DNA from 3 places in the Williamsia sp. Y853 genome. Region 1 is predicted to be linked to each of the others. Evidence: riboswitches for the same ligand, from Rfam matches in the RefSeq annotation. Region 1 holds a riboswitch; each other region holds the start of a gene.

Region 1 (4,374 bases):
ATCCACTACGAAACCCACTTCGCACCGCTGCTGCAGCTGGAAGGCGTACTGAGCGGAATCACCGTCGACCTCGTCGCGGCCGACGGCCGACGACTGCCCGTCTTCGTCACCGCGAACGTGAAGATCGGTGCCGATGGAACCGCCGTGCTCGTCCGCATCACCGCACAGGACGCACGTGACCGACGCGCATACGAGAAACAGCTGCTCGAGGCGCGGCGCCATGCAGAAGAAGAACGTGCGCGCATACAACTGCTCGCCTCGACTCTTCAGCGCTCGCTGCTTCCACCGTCGTTACGACCTCCCGATGGCATGGAGGCAGCGGCCCACTACCACGCCGCGTCGATCGACGATGTCGGCGGCGACTTCTACGACGTGTTCGCCCTGTCGGCGCACAAGTGGGGGTTCTTCCTCGGCGACGTGTGCGGCAAAGGGGCCACCGCGGCAGCGGTGACCTCGCTGACCCGCTACACGCTGCGCGCTGCGGCGGTGTACGACGACGATCCGATTGCGGTGTTACGCAACCTCCACACCGTGTTGCATGCGAATCACCAGGGTGACGAACCACGGTTCTGCACAGTGATCTTCGGTGTGCTCACCCGCCGCGACAACGGATTCGACGTCCACCTCGCCAGTGGTGGGCACCCACCCGCCCTACTGCTCACCGCCGCCGGTCAAGCGCAGTACGTGAGCACCGAAGGTGGGCAACTGGTCGGCATCCTGCGCGACCCTGAGTTCGTCTCGAAGCGGATCCACCTCGATGCCGGCGACACCCTCCTGCTCTACACCGACGGGCTCACCGAGGCGCGGACCGGACCTGGTCCCGAGCGGTACGACGACAACGGTGCGCTGCTCGAGTTCGCCGCGGCACACACGCCGACGTCCGCAGGCCAGATCATCGAGGACGTGCGGGCATTGCTCGACAGTTTCGGTGCCGGGCTCGAAGACGACACCGCGCTCATCGCACTGAGTGTCCCCCACCCCGGGGTCTAGAGGGTTCGGAGGGCGGCGAGCAGAAGGTCGACGTCCTCGGAGGTCGAACCGAGGCCGAGGCTGGCGCGTACAGCCCCTGAGCCGTGGCCCAGACGGTCCAGAAGCGGGTGGGCGCAGAATCGTCCATCGCGCACCCCGATGCCGTGTTCGGCCGAGAGATGGGCTGCCACCTCAGATGCCCGATGCCCGTCGACGACAAAGCTGACAACGCCAACGGCATCGGTGCTGTCGGTGAAGATCTTCAGGGCATGCACGCCCGGGATCTCCGCCAGACCATTGCGCAACCGGTCGGTGAGTGACGTTTCATGGGAAACAACAGCCTCCCCGAGGGATTCGATCTCGACGCAGGCCGCCGCGAGCGCAGCCGCACCCAGGACGTTGGGCGAACCGCCTTCATGACGGGCAGGCGCGGGCGCCCACTTCACGTCCTGCTCGGTGACATTGAGTACGGCACCGCCGCCTGCGAGGTACGGGTCGGCCGCATCCAGCCAATCCCGCAGTCCGACAAGCACTCCGGCCCCGAAAGGCGCGTAGGTCTTGTGTCCTGAAAAGGCCAGGTAGTCGATGCCGCCTGCAGTGATGTCCACCCTGCGGTGCGGAACCAACTGCGCTCCGTCGACAGCGATCCGAGCGCCGTTGCGGTGCGCAAGATCTGCCAGTTCACCGATCGGCAAGATCTCGCCGGTGACGTTGGAAGCACCGGTGACCGCCAGCAACGCCGCACCGGTCTCTATCAGTGCGGTCTCCACGCGAACGATCGTCGCGGCCAGCGTATTCGCGGCACGGACCACGTGAACGTCACTCCACGGCAACAGATTTGAATGATGTTCCAGATCGAGGACGACGACCTTTCCCGGCACACAGCGGGCCAGGAGGTTCAGCGAATCGGTGGTGTTCCGCGTAAAGATCAGGCAGTGCTGCTCGCCGGCACCGACAAAGTCCGCGACCTGCTCACGGGCGGTCTCGTACGCCTGCGTCGTGACCTGCGATGCGTAGCCCGCGCCCCGATGCACGCTCGAGTAGGTCGGAAGCAATTGTGTGATTCTCTCGACCACGCTGCACAACGCCGGTGCACTCGCCGCGTAGTCGAAGTTGACGTATCGCGTGGTCGAGCCATCCCGCAATGGCGCCTGGGTGTCCGAACCTTCTATCGCTGCAAGAGCATTCAGGGTTCGATTCAGTGTTGCAGTGCTCATATCTCACACCAGCTTCCGGTGTCAGGGATTCCGCACGCACCAAGTTTCGAACCTGCCGATGGAGCAGTTCGGAACTCGGACGTGGGGGGTCCGCGCTTGCCTGTTCGGGTTCGAACAGGCCAGGTCTTCACCCGGAGCACCCCGCCGCGATGGAGGGTTGCTGACCAGCAAGCCGGGGCTATTCGCTGGTACTCGTGACCGACGCCGACGCTAACAGACTTTTACGGCGTCGTCCATACCCATGTGCTTTAACTTCTCGGCGATCGGAACTCCGCGCATCCATCGGATTTCCGCAGGAGCGTGAGTATGGTTCTGTCCAACAGTTGAAATCCCCTGCCCGGGCATACCCACATGATGCCCGGATTCGCTTGGTGGACAACAACTGCCCTGTGTCAACGAGTATCAGCGCCAAGTTCCAGCTTGCTGGTCGGCAACCCTCCACCGCGGCGGGGTGCCCTGGATGACAGACACGGCCCCAGCCTTCACCGGCATGGGGCAAGCGCGGGGTTCACGCAAGCGAGCCCGAAGAGATTTCCGGAAGCTTGATGACCTTGTTCAACGCACCACGCGATCGAATCCTGAGCACCTGCCACGCCCATTGCATTCACGAGGAGAAAACCGATGTCCCGAACACCTGCTGCCGGCCGATTGAGACGGGTGCATCCCGGACCGGGTCATCTGAGCAAGGCCACGATTCTTACGGCTCTCACGGTCGGACTTGTCGCCAGCGCCTGTGGCTCCGGCGACAGCAATAATTCCGCGACGGCCACCGGTGATCCCGTCGACGGCGGCACCCTTCGGTTTGCCATCAACAGCAGTCCCGGCGGCTGCATCGACCCCCATCAGAGCCCTGCCGACGTCGCCGGCTTCTTCTCCCGCCCGATCCTCGACTCTCTTGTCGCCCTCAACACCGACGGCAGCCTCGACCCCTGGCTCGCCACCGAGTGGAGCGTGTCCCCCGACCAGCTCACCTACTCCTTCACCCTCCGCGACGACGTCACCTTCTCCAACGGAGAAAAGTTCGACGGCAACGCAGTCAAGGCCAACCTCGACCACATCGTCGACCCCAACACCAAGTCCCAACTCGCGGCCAACACCATCGCCACCTACGCCGGCACCAACGTCATCGACCCGACGCACGTGGAAGTCACCTTCTCCGAGCCGAATTCGGCCTTCCTTCCCTCCGCGGCCTCGGCATACCTCGGCATCGAGGCCCCCTCCACCCTGACTCAGGGAACAGATGCCCTGTGCAGCAAGATCGTCGGCACCGGGCCGTTTGTCAGTGAAGCCGGCTACACCCCGAACAAGGGCATCGACTACACCCGCAACGAGGCCTACAACTGGGGTCCGGGCAACGCCGACCACTCCGGCAAGGCACACCTGGCAGCCATCAGCATCCAGGAGATCCCCGAAGACTCCTCTCGCTACGGCGCTTTGACCAGCAATCAGGTCGATGCGATTGCCAGCGTCCCGCCGGTCAACGTCAGCGCGCTCAAGGACACACCCGGCTATTCCGTCGAGACGGTCCAGGCTCCGGGCGGAAACTACAACTACTACCCCAACACACAGGCCGGCGTCTTCTCCGACATCAAGGTCCGCGAAGCCTTCCGGGCCGGAATCGACTGGGACACCATCGTCGACAAGCTCTACTTCGGCGTCTTCCAGCCCGCGAAGAACACCTTGAGCCCCGCCACGGTCGGCTACAACAAGGCCAGTGAGTCGGCGTACGTCTACGACGAGGACAAAGCCAATCAGCTTCTCGACGAAGCCGGCTGGACCGCACGCGACGGCGACGGCTACCGCACCAAGGACGGAAAGCGTCTGACCGTCGTGCATCCCTTCCTCAAGGAATACGCTCGCGAACAACGCGACACCCTGCTCGAGCAGGTGCAGTCGTCCGCCAAGAAGATCGGTGTCGACTACCAGATCAAGAACACCACCATCGACGACTACTACACCGCCCTTTTCACCAACGGCTACGACGTCCTCGACATCAGCTGGCAGCGGGCGTCACCGGATGCACTTCGCACGCTCGATCATTCGTCGAACATTCCGGTGGACAGTTTCGGAACAAACGTGGCCAAGTACTCCAATCCCGCTGTTGATTCCGACTTGATCGCAGCGCTTGGCGAAACCGATCTGACCAAGCAGTCGGAGATCTACGCTCGCGCCCAGCAGCAGATCGCCG
Region 2 (4,374 bases), on a different contig from region 1:
CGCCTGCACCCAAACATGTTCAACCTAGTCCGGCGGGCTGTTACCTCGCTCACCGGACAAAGTAAATATAACGGGCGTACTGCTTGCCAGCATACCCATCACCTGACGGGTCAGGGGCGTCAGCGCAGGGGCCGGATCACGAGGCGGTGGTGAGGTCCGCCGACATGTCAACGGCCATTGTCTCGGTCGCAGCAGGCGCTTCGACAGCAGGCAGATCAGGAGCGACCGGCTTCTGACCTGCCGTGGAATCAACGACGTCGGGGCCGTCGTCATCAGCACCCTGGTCCGCGTGGGAGGTTGCCGGACCGTTCCACACCGGTACGGAGGCGGGCACATCGGCTTCCGGCACAGCGGGATCCGACACAGCCGGCGGGGACACCTCGGGCGCCCGATGCCGACCAGGCCCCGGGATGACGTCGGCAGAGGCCTGCGGGCGATCAACGGACGACGCAGCGAGTGCCCTCCGAGAAGCACCGGCAAGGGCGGTGTCTGTGGCCGGGTCCCCCACGTCCGCCCTGCCCGCGGAGACCGCACCGAATGCCGCATCCGCCATGGCGCGCACCGTCGGTGCCGCGATGAACCCGAGATCCGGGTCACGGTGGTCGAGTACGGCATCGATCACCGCAACCCAGTCCCGAACGAAGTTCACCGGATATTTGACGATGCTGACCGCGCTCCCGAGAATCGCGGCCCACGCGGCCGGGTCACCGGACAGCGCGTCCCGGACCGTGTACAGGTCGGTCAGATACGCACCATGCCCGAGCTGCGGGAGCGCAGGCAGCAAGCCCATGATCGCGCGGGAGATCGGCCGGATGACCTCCGGTTCGGCATAGGGGAAATCCAGAATCACCGGGCGCAGCAGATTGGGCAGTCCGACCTGCGCCAGCACAGTGGTGAGTGAGGGATCGGCGGCGATGAAGATCACCGTGGCACCGTCGGGACCCTCGATGACGGTGATCCCGTCGGTGCCCACAGCCACCCCCGGGCCTGCCGTCATGATGTCGCCATAGTTGTGGTGCTTGACCCAGAAGCCCAGCAACGCGTCCAATGCCCCGATCGGATCTCGCCGCGGGTCGGGTATGTCACAGACCGGGTCACCATCGATGCAGACCGAATACACCGGCATGTCGCCGAAGTCGCCGTCGCGCGAACCATCGAGCATCGCACCCGGATACGCATTGATGAGGTTGACCTCGGCTCCGGCACCGTCGTTTGTGCCGCGTCGCCGAGGGTCGGAATAGAGCTCGCCCGACACTCCGACCGAGGTCACGCCGTCGGCCTTGCCTGCCGCGATGTCGGCCAGTACATCGCCTGCGATCCGGGCCCCCTGCGAATAGCCGGCGATGACGGCCGGGTTGCCCGGGCAGTTGGCCTGATAGGTCGCCACATCCTGGGTGAGCGCGGCTTGTCCGATGTCGATGTTCTCGTCGTAACTCTGTGCACCGAGTGGCCAGAAGGTCCCCGGATAGTCGACGCGTTTGATCACGTAGCCCCGGGCGCTGTAGCGGGTCTCCACCCCTATGGTGTGCAGGAAGTTCGGATCGTCGGTTCCGGCCACCACGAACACGACGCCGTCACCACAGTCGTACGCCTGCGCCTGGGCCGCGAGCCCTGGAGCACTCCCGAGGAAGGTCAACACGGGCAGCGCGACCGCAGCCGCTCCGGATGCCAGCGCCGCCACCCGTCGGCCGGCCGGTTTCGGAACAGCGCGATCAGGCTTCGTCCTCACACCCACAGCAGCCCCAGTTGTTTCGAATCACCGACGGCCTCAAGCATTTCGAGGCAGTTCACCAAAGTTACGGTGGACATTGACAATGGCCAATCGCATGAACGTAGTACAGGGGCATCCGGCTGGTGGCGAATCGCAGAATCTCCGTGCGCTGAACGCTTTTTTGAACAGGAACCGCGTGTTATATCCTTTTGGCCAGGTCCTGAGTGTCAGCGACAAGCCCCGGCTAGCTGACCGGCAACCCTCCAACCGCGGTGGGGTGCTCCGGGTGACGACCAGGTTGCGGTTCGCCGCGGCAAGCGCGGGGTCCGAAAGGTCGGACCCTCTAATTGGATGTCTACCGACCATGAAAGAGAAGTCCTACATGTCTGACACCGACGTCAATCCGGCTGACAACTGGAGCTTTGAAACCAAACAGGTCCATGTTGGCCAGAGCCCTGATTCGGCAACCTCTGCCCGTGCCCTGCCGATTTACCAGACAACGTCGTACACGTTCCGCGACACCGAGCACGCCGCCAACCTCTTCGGTCTGGCCGAGCCCGGCAACATCTACACGCGCATCATGAACCCCACCCAGGACGCCGTCGAGCAGCGAATCGCAGCCCTCGAAGGTGGCGTGGCGGCTCTGCTCGTCGCGTCGGGTCAGGCCGCCGAGACCTACTCGATCCTGAACATCGTCGAAAACGGCGGTCACGTGGTGTCGAGCCCGCGACTGTACGGCGGTACGTACAACCTCTTCCACTACACGCTGCCCAAGCTCGGAATCCAGGTCAGCTTCGTCGAAGATCCCGAAGACCTCGACAGCTGGCGCGCGGCCATCCAGCCCAACACCCGGGCGCTGTTCGGTGAGACGATCTCGAACCCGAACAACGAGATCCTCGATCTCCCCGGCATCTCCGCCGTCGCCCACGAGGCCGGCCTGCCATTGATCGTCGACAACACCGTCGCCACCCCGTACCTGATCAACCCGCTGGAGCACGGCGCCGACATCGTGGTGCATTCGGCCACGAAATACCTTGGTGGACATGGCACCGCGATCGGCGGCGTGATCGTCGACGGCGGCACCTTCGATTGGCGGGGCCAGCGTGACGGTGTAGACCTGTTCCCCGGATTCACCACCCCGGACCCGAGCTACCACGGTGCGATCTTTGCCGACCTCGGTGCTCCGGCCTACGCCCTCAAGGCCCGCGTGCAGTGGTTGCGCGACACCGGTGCCGCCATCTCGCCGTTCAACGCGTTCCTCATCGCCCAGGGCCTGGAAACACTCAGCCTGCGGATCGAACGCCACGTGTCGAACGCCCAGGCGGTGGCCAAGTACCTGGAAGAGCACCCGCAGGTGGAGTCGGTGGCCTACGCCGGACTCGAATCCTCGCGCTGGTACAAGCGAGGCCAGGAATTGGCTCCGCGCGGCCAGGGCGCGATCATCGGCTTCGAGATCGTCGGCGGCGTGGACGCGGGCAAGAAGTTCGTCGACGCACTGGTCCTGCACAGCCATGTCGCCAACATCGGTGATGTGCGCTCGCTGGTCATCCATCCCGCCTCGACCACCCACTCCCAGCTGATCGCTGAAGAGCAGCTGGCCGCAGGCGTGACCCCCGGCCTGGTCCGGTTGGCTGTCGGCATCGAGAACGTCGTCGACATCCTCGCCGACCTCGATGCAGGCTTCGCTGCGGCCAAGTGAGGTGAGTATCGACCCGCACACGCCACCACGAATCCATCCGGACTGGGAATCCCTGCCCGATGGGCAGCTGACCAGTGTGCCGGTCGGCCCGATTTCGCTGGACAACGGTGGACAGATCGAGAATGTGACCCTGGCGTTTCAGCGCTGGGGCACACTCTCGCCCACCCGCGACAACGTAGTTCTGGCTCTGCATGCCCTGACCGGCGACTCCCACGCAACCGGACCCGCCGGTCCCGATCAGCCCGCCCCCGGTTGGTGGGACGGGCTGATCGGTCCGGGCGCCGCAGTCGACACCGACGAGTGGTGTGTCGTCTCGGCGAATGTCCTCGGTGGATGCGGCGGTTCCACCGGCCCTGCATCACTGGATTCCGACGGGCAGGTGTGGGGTTCACGGTTCCCCAACATCACCGTGCTCGATCAGGTCCGCGCCGAGGTCGCATTGCTCGACGCGCTGCAGATCGATACCGTCGCAGCCGTCATCGGCGGCTCGATGGGTGGCGCCCGCGCGCTGGAATGGGTCATCGGTTACCCGGAGCGAGTGCGGAGCGGCTTGATCCTGGCCGTGGGCGCTCGCGCATCAGCCGACCAAATCGGTACGCAGACAACACAAATTGCGGCAATCAAGGCCGATGCCAACTGGCAGAACGGCGACTATCACGGCACCGGTCGTACCCCCACGTCAGGTCTCGGCATTGCCCGCCGCATCGCGCACATGTACTACCGCAGCGAACCCGAACTCGACCAGAGGTTCGCCAACCTCCCTCAGGGACAAGAAGATCCGCTACACGGCGGCCGCTACGCGGTGCAGAGCTACCTCGAGCACCAGGCCGACAAGCTTGTCCGCCGGTTCGATCCGGGTAGCTACGTGGTGCTGTCCGAGGTGCTCAACAACCACGACGTCGGACGCGGACGCGGTGGCATCGAAGCCGCCCTGCGGAGCTGCCACGTACCCGTCGTGGTCGGT
Region 3 (4,374 bases), on a different contig from region 1:
CGTGGGTCGCGTCGGCGGTGTCTTGGCGCCAGACATCGTTCTTCTCCGAATGCATGATCCCGGTACCGGCGCTCATTCGCTGCGCCAGACCGGGGTAGATGACGCCGTTGTGTCCCATCGAGTCCTGGTGGACCAGGGAGCCCTGCAGAACCCAGGTGACGATCTCCATGTCCTGATGGGGATGAGTGTCGAAACCTTGTCGGGGCAGGACGATGTCGTCGTTGTTGACCATCAGGACACCGTGGTGGGTGTTGGCCGGGTCGTAGTGGGGGCCGAAAGAGAAGGAGTGTTTGGAGTCGAGCCAACCCGCGTTGGTCTTGAAGCGACTGTCGGCACGGCGGACGTCGAAGCGGGTGGGAGGTGTTGCTGTGGTCATCGGTAGGGCCTTTCGAGTGGAGCGCTATCGCCAGAAGCCATGTCTAGAGAACGTGAGAGCCGTACATCTCGCCGAGTGGATCGGCGATGAGTTCGAGGCGGGCCCCGTCGGGGTCGCGGAAGTACAGCGACACCTCGCTGTGTTCGATGAGTTCGACGCCCGCGTCGATCAGTTTGTCGCGCAAATGTTTCCAGCGCTGCGGCTCGACACTGATCGCGACATGATGCAGCCCGCCGAGGACTTCCTGGTATGGACCGACATCCAGGCCGGGAAAGTCGAAGAACGCCAAGAGATTTCCGTTGCCGATGTCGAAGAAGAAGTGCGAGGAGCCGGGATAGTCGCGGTTCTCGATGAGTTCGGTCAGCGGGAATTCGAGTAGGTCCTGGTAGAAGCGAACGGTGCGTTCGACGTCGCTGCTGACCAGTGCGGTGTGGTGCAGACCGCGAGCAGAGGAGGCCGGCCGGGATTCGGCGGGTATCAGGTGTTCGGCGCGGATCGCCTCACGCTTGCCCGCATATTCCTGCAGGCGCTTCTCGTCGATGTCGGCGGTGCTCATGGCCGGTCCTTCCGTGCGGGGGTCTTCATCCAGTGTGCGCTTCGTGTGGGCAGAGGTAAATGGTTGCGTGCTCAACTACTTCGGTAGCGTACCGCAACTGGTTGCCTTGTCAACTACTTTGGCTATGCTCTAGTCGTGGAATCAACACAGTGGCTCAGCGAGGACGAGCAGCGGACGTGGCGCGCGTACCTGGATGCGACCCGGTTGCTGCTGCGGACGCTCGATCAGCAGCTCGCCAGGGATGCGGGTTTGTCGTTCACCGACTTCGAATTGCTGGTCATCTTGTCCGAGGCGCCGCAGCACCGACTGCGCATGCGGGATCTGGCTGATGCGATCACGACCACGAGAAGTGGCGCCACCAGGGCAATCGGCCGTCTGGTCGACGCCGGATGGGTGCTTCGCGTCGAATGCGAAGACGACAAACGCGGCATGATGGCGGAATTGACCGACGCCGGGATGCAGAAGCTGGCGTCGGCGAGCCCCGGACATGTCGCCGAGGTCAGGCGAAACATGTTCGACCTGCTCAGTCCGCGCGACGTTGCCGTGTTGGGGCGAGCATTCGCCGACACACGCGAACACCTGCTGCAGGCGCCCGAGTAGACGGCCGGTTCGATCGACAAGTCATCCCGGCTGCGGTGTGGCGGTGAAAAGTCATTGCGGGTACAAGCATCTTGCCGAACCTCTTGTACTCCCGGGCGCCGACCGGTCCTCGCTGATGGCAGATCGGGAGATCGCGTTTGTTCTGTTTGGCGTCGCAGCCCCCAGGATCATCGAAGACGAGGGCAACAAGCCATAGCGGGTCCGGCGACCTGGGCGCACGATTCCGATGGCCATCAAAAGATGGCGTGGGGTTTGAACCTGACTGAATCTAACCGTTCCACGGCGGGTGGTCATGACGCGTCGTGCCGGACGGCCTGCGATCACCGCGCACCGACCGGATCGCCCTGGAGGCTGTTGTGCTGCGGCAATGCTTCAGAAAGTCCATCGGTCCGTTCGCCGGAAAGGGCTGAACATCCCTGATGGCGGGACCAACGTGACTCACACTGTCTGTCGGGCAAGTTGATTCATCGTTTGACGCGTTATGGGCACCGGCTTACTGTGCACAAGGATCATCAAGAGCGATTGAGAGACCCGGCTCGCTGACGTCGCAGCAACCCCCCGCCTCGGCGGGTGCGGGTGCTACTGCCGGGACCGATGAAGGTTGTGTGCCATGCCGTCAGTTCAGGAGTCCGGGTGAAGTTTCTGTTGATCAGTCTGATCACCCACACGCCTCACCCGTTGTCCGGCGAGACCGTGACCCCGGCGGAGCGGTTTCGAGAAGTGATCGACAACGCGGTTCTCGCAGAGGAATTGGGCTTCGACGGTTTCGGGGTGGGCGAGCGGCACGAGAGGCCGTTCATCTCCTCGTCGCCACCGGTTGTGCTCAGTAACATCGCCGCACGGACTTCGACCATCGCGCTGTTCACCGCGGTGACAACGCTCAGTCTGCTCGATCCGGTTCGCGCCTTCGAGGACTACTCGACCCTCGACAACCTCTCCGGTGGCCGACTGCAACTGATGATCGGCAAGGGCAACGGCGCCGCGCAGGCCAAGCTGTTCCACGTCACCGAGGCCGACCAGTGGGAGCGCAACCGGGAAGGCTACGAACTCTTCCGACGGTTGTGGGAGGACGACACGGTCACCTGGACGGGCAAGTACCGGCCGTCGTTGACCGACGCCGAGGCCCTGCCCCGCCCGCTGCAGAAGAAGATTCGCGTCTGGCACGGCAGCGCCACCAGCCGTGAATCAGTCGATCTGGCAGCATTTTACGGAGATCCGCTGTTCTCGGCCAACGTCACCAATCCGATCGAACCCTATGCCGAATTGATCGACCACTACCGAGCGCGGTGGGCGGCATACGGGCACGATCCGGCGGATGCTCTCGTGGGTGCGGGATCGGCCGGGTACTACGCCACCAAGAACTCGCAGGATGCGATCGACACATACCGCCCGATCTTCGACGCCACCTTGGCGAGAATCGGGTCATTCGGTCTGCCGCTGGTGTTTCCGACCCTCGAGGACGCCATCGAACGAAGCTCACTTCTGCTCGGGAGCCCGCAGCAGGTGATCGACAAAGTGTTGCGATATCACGAGAAGTTCGGTCATGAGGTCATGCATCTGCACGCTGACGCCAGCGGCCTCACAGACTCCCAGCATCGCGACTCGCTCGAACTCTTCCAGTCCGAGATCGCACCGGTGCTCAGACGTGAGATCCCGAGCCGCCCGATCTCCACTCCCGTCGCGTTGGAGGCTCTGACATGACCGCTTCGACCCGGCTCCCGCCGTCGATGCGTATCGGTCGGCGCATCTTCGCGCACTTCATCTGACACATCGAAAAGGACAAACATGCCAGTAGAGTTCCTGGGGATCGCTGCCACGAATGACGGCACCGAGATCCACCCTCGTACCACCGCCGGCTCCTTCGACAGGGAGTACACGCTCAAACTCGCTCGTGCACACGAGGATTTCGGATGGGACCGGATCCTGTTCGCCTATGGTGCCGGTGCTCCTGAACCTGCGGCGGCCGCCTCATACATCGCGAGCAATCTCGAACGCATCGAGATCCTGCTGGCACACCGTCCCAATGTCTCGTACCCGACATTCGCCGCCAAAACCTTCGCAACACTCGACCAGATCTCCGCGGGACGGGTGACGGTGCACTTCATCACCGGCGGCAACGACAGCGAACAGCAGCGGGAGGGTGACTTCCTGTCGAAAGACCAGCGGTACGAACGCACCCGGGAGTACATCCAGATCGTCAAGAAGGTGTGGACCAGCCGGGAACCGTTCGACCACAACGGCACCTACTACCGGTTCAACGACTTCGTCTCCGATGTCTTCCCGGTTGCGCAGCCTCGGCCCGACATCTCCTTCGGCGGGTCGTCGTCGGCGGCCTATGCGGTCGGCGGCGCGGAGGCAGATATCTACGCGCTGTGGGGTGAACCCCTCGAAAACACGGCCGAGCAGATCGCGTCGATCACCGCGTCTGCGAAGGCCGCAGGTCGTGAAGGGCGCCCGCGATTACAGGTCGCGTTCCGGCCGATCATCGCCCCGACCGACGAATTGGCCTGGCAGAAAGCCGAATCGATACTCGGTCAGCTCAATGCCCGAGCAGCCAGCGCCGCCCAGCTCCCACGCGGATTCTCCCTGACATCGCCTCAGAATGCCGGTTCCCAACGTCTACTGGAGATCGCTGATTCAGTCGACCGCTTCGGCGCCGCGGGATGGACGGCAACGTCCAAGGCAACCGGGGGCGGCGGAAATTCCAACGCGCTGGTCGGTTCTCCGGAGACGGTGGCAGCCGCGCTGCTCGAGTACTACGACCTGGGGATCGACATCCTCTCGGCCCGCGGCTACGACCTGCTCGACGACGCGATCGACTTCGGCCGGTATGTGATTCCCA

What was found. A riboswitch is a leader RNA that binds a small molecule or an ion and turns the genes downstream of it on or off. The one in region 1 is predicted to bind S-adenosylmethionine.
Region 2: another riboswitch for S-adenosylmethionine. It lies ahead of AC1TPF_RS13005 (bifunctional o-acetylhomoserine/o-acetylserine sulfhydrylase); the one in region 1 lies ahead of AC1TPF_RS21340 (ABC transporter substrate-binding protein).
Region 3: another riboswitch for S-adenosylmethionine. It lies ahead of AC1TPF_RS15735 (LLM class flavin-dependent oxidoreductase); the one in region 1 lies ahead of AC1TPF_RS21340 (ABC transporter substrate-binding protein).

Annotation. Positions count from the first base shown of each region.
Region 1 covers NZ_JBXCJC010000004.1:172,174-176,547, reverse strand. Annotated here, with positions in the region: gene AC1TPF_RS21350 (PP2C family protein-serine/threonine phosphatase) at 1-990, shown strand, start outside; gene AC1TPF_RS21345 (aminotransferase class V-fold PLP-dependent enzyme) at 987-2,186, opposite strand; SAM riboswitch class IV at 2,274-2,386, opposite strand; SAM riboswitch class IV at 2,577-2,694, shown strand; gene AC1TPF_RS21340 (ABC transporter substrate-binding protein) at 2,808-4,374, shown strand, end outside.
Region 2 covers NZ_JBXCJC010000002.1:217,085-221,458, forward strand. Annotated here, with positions in the region: gene AC1TPF_RS13000 (cutinase family protein) at 137-1,729, opposite strand; SAM riboswitch class IV at 1,928-2,037, shown strand; gene AC1TPF_RS13005 (bifunctional o-acetylhomoserine/o-acetylserine sulfhydrylase) at 2,094-3,410, shown strand; gene metX (homoserine O-acetyltransferase MetX) at 3,385-4,374, shown strand, end outside.
Region 3 covers NZ_JBXCJC010000002.1:809,789-814,162, reverse strand. Annotated here, with positions in the region: gene AC1TPF_RS15750 (pirin family protein) at 1-376, opposite strand, end outside; gene AC1TPF_RS15745 (VOC family protein) at 420-932, opposite strand; gene AC1TPF_RS15740 (MarR family winged helix-turn-helix transcriptional regulator) at 1,068-1,532, shown strand; SAM riboswitch class I at 2,039-2,133, shown strand; gene AC1TPF_RS15735 (LLM class flavin-dependent oxidoreductase) at 2,166-3,233, shown strand; gene AC1TPF_RS15730 (LLM class flavin-dependent oxidoreductase) at 3,318-4,374, shown strand, end outside.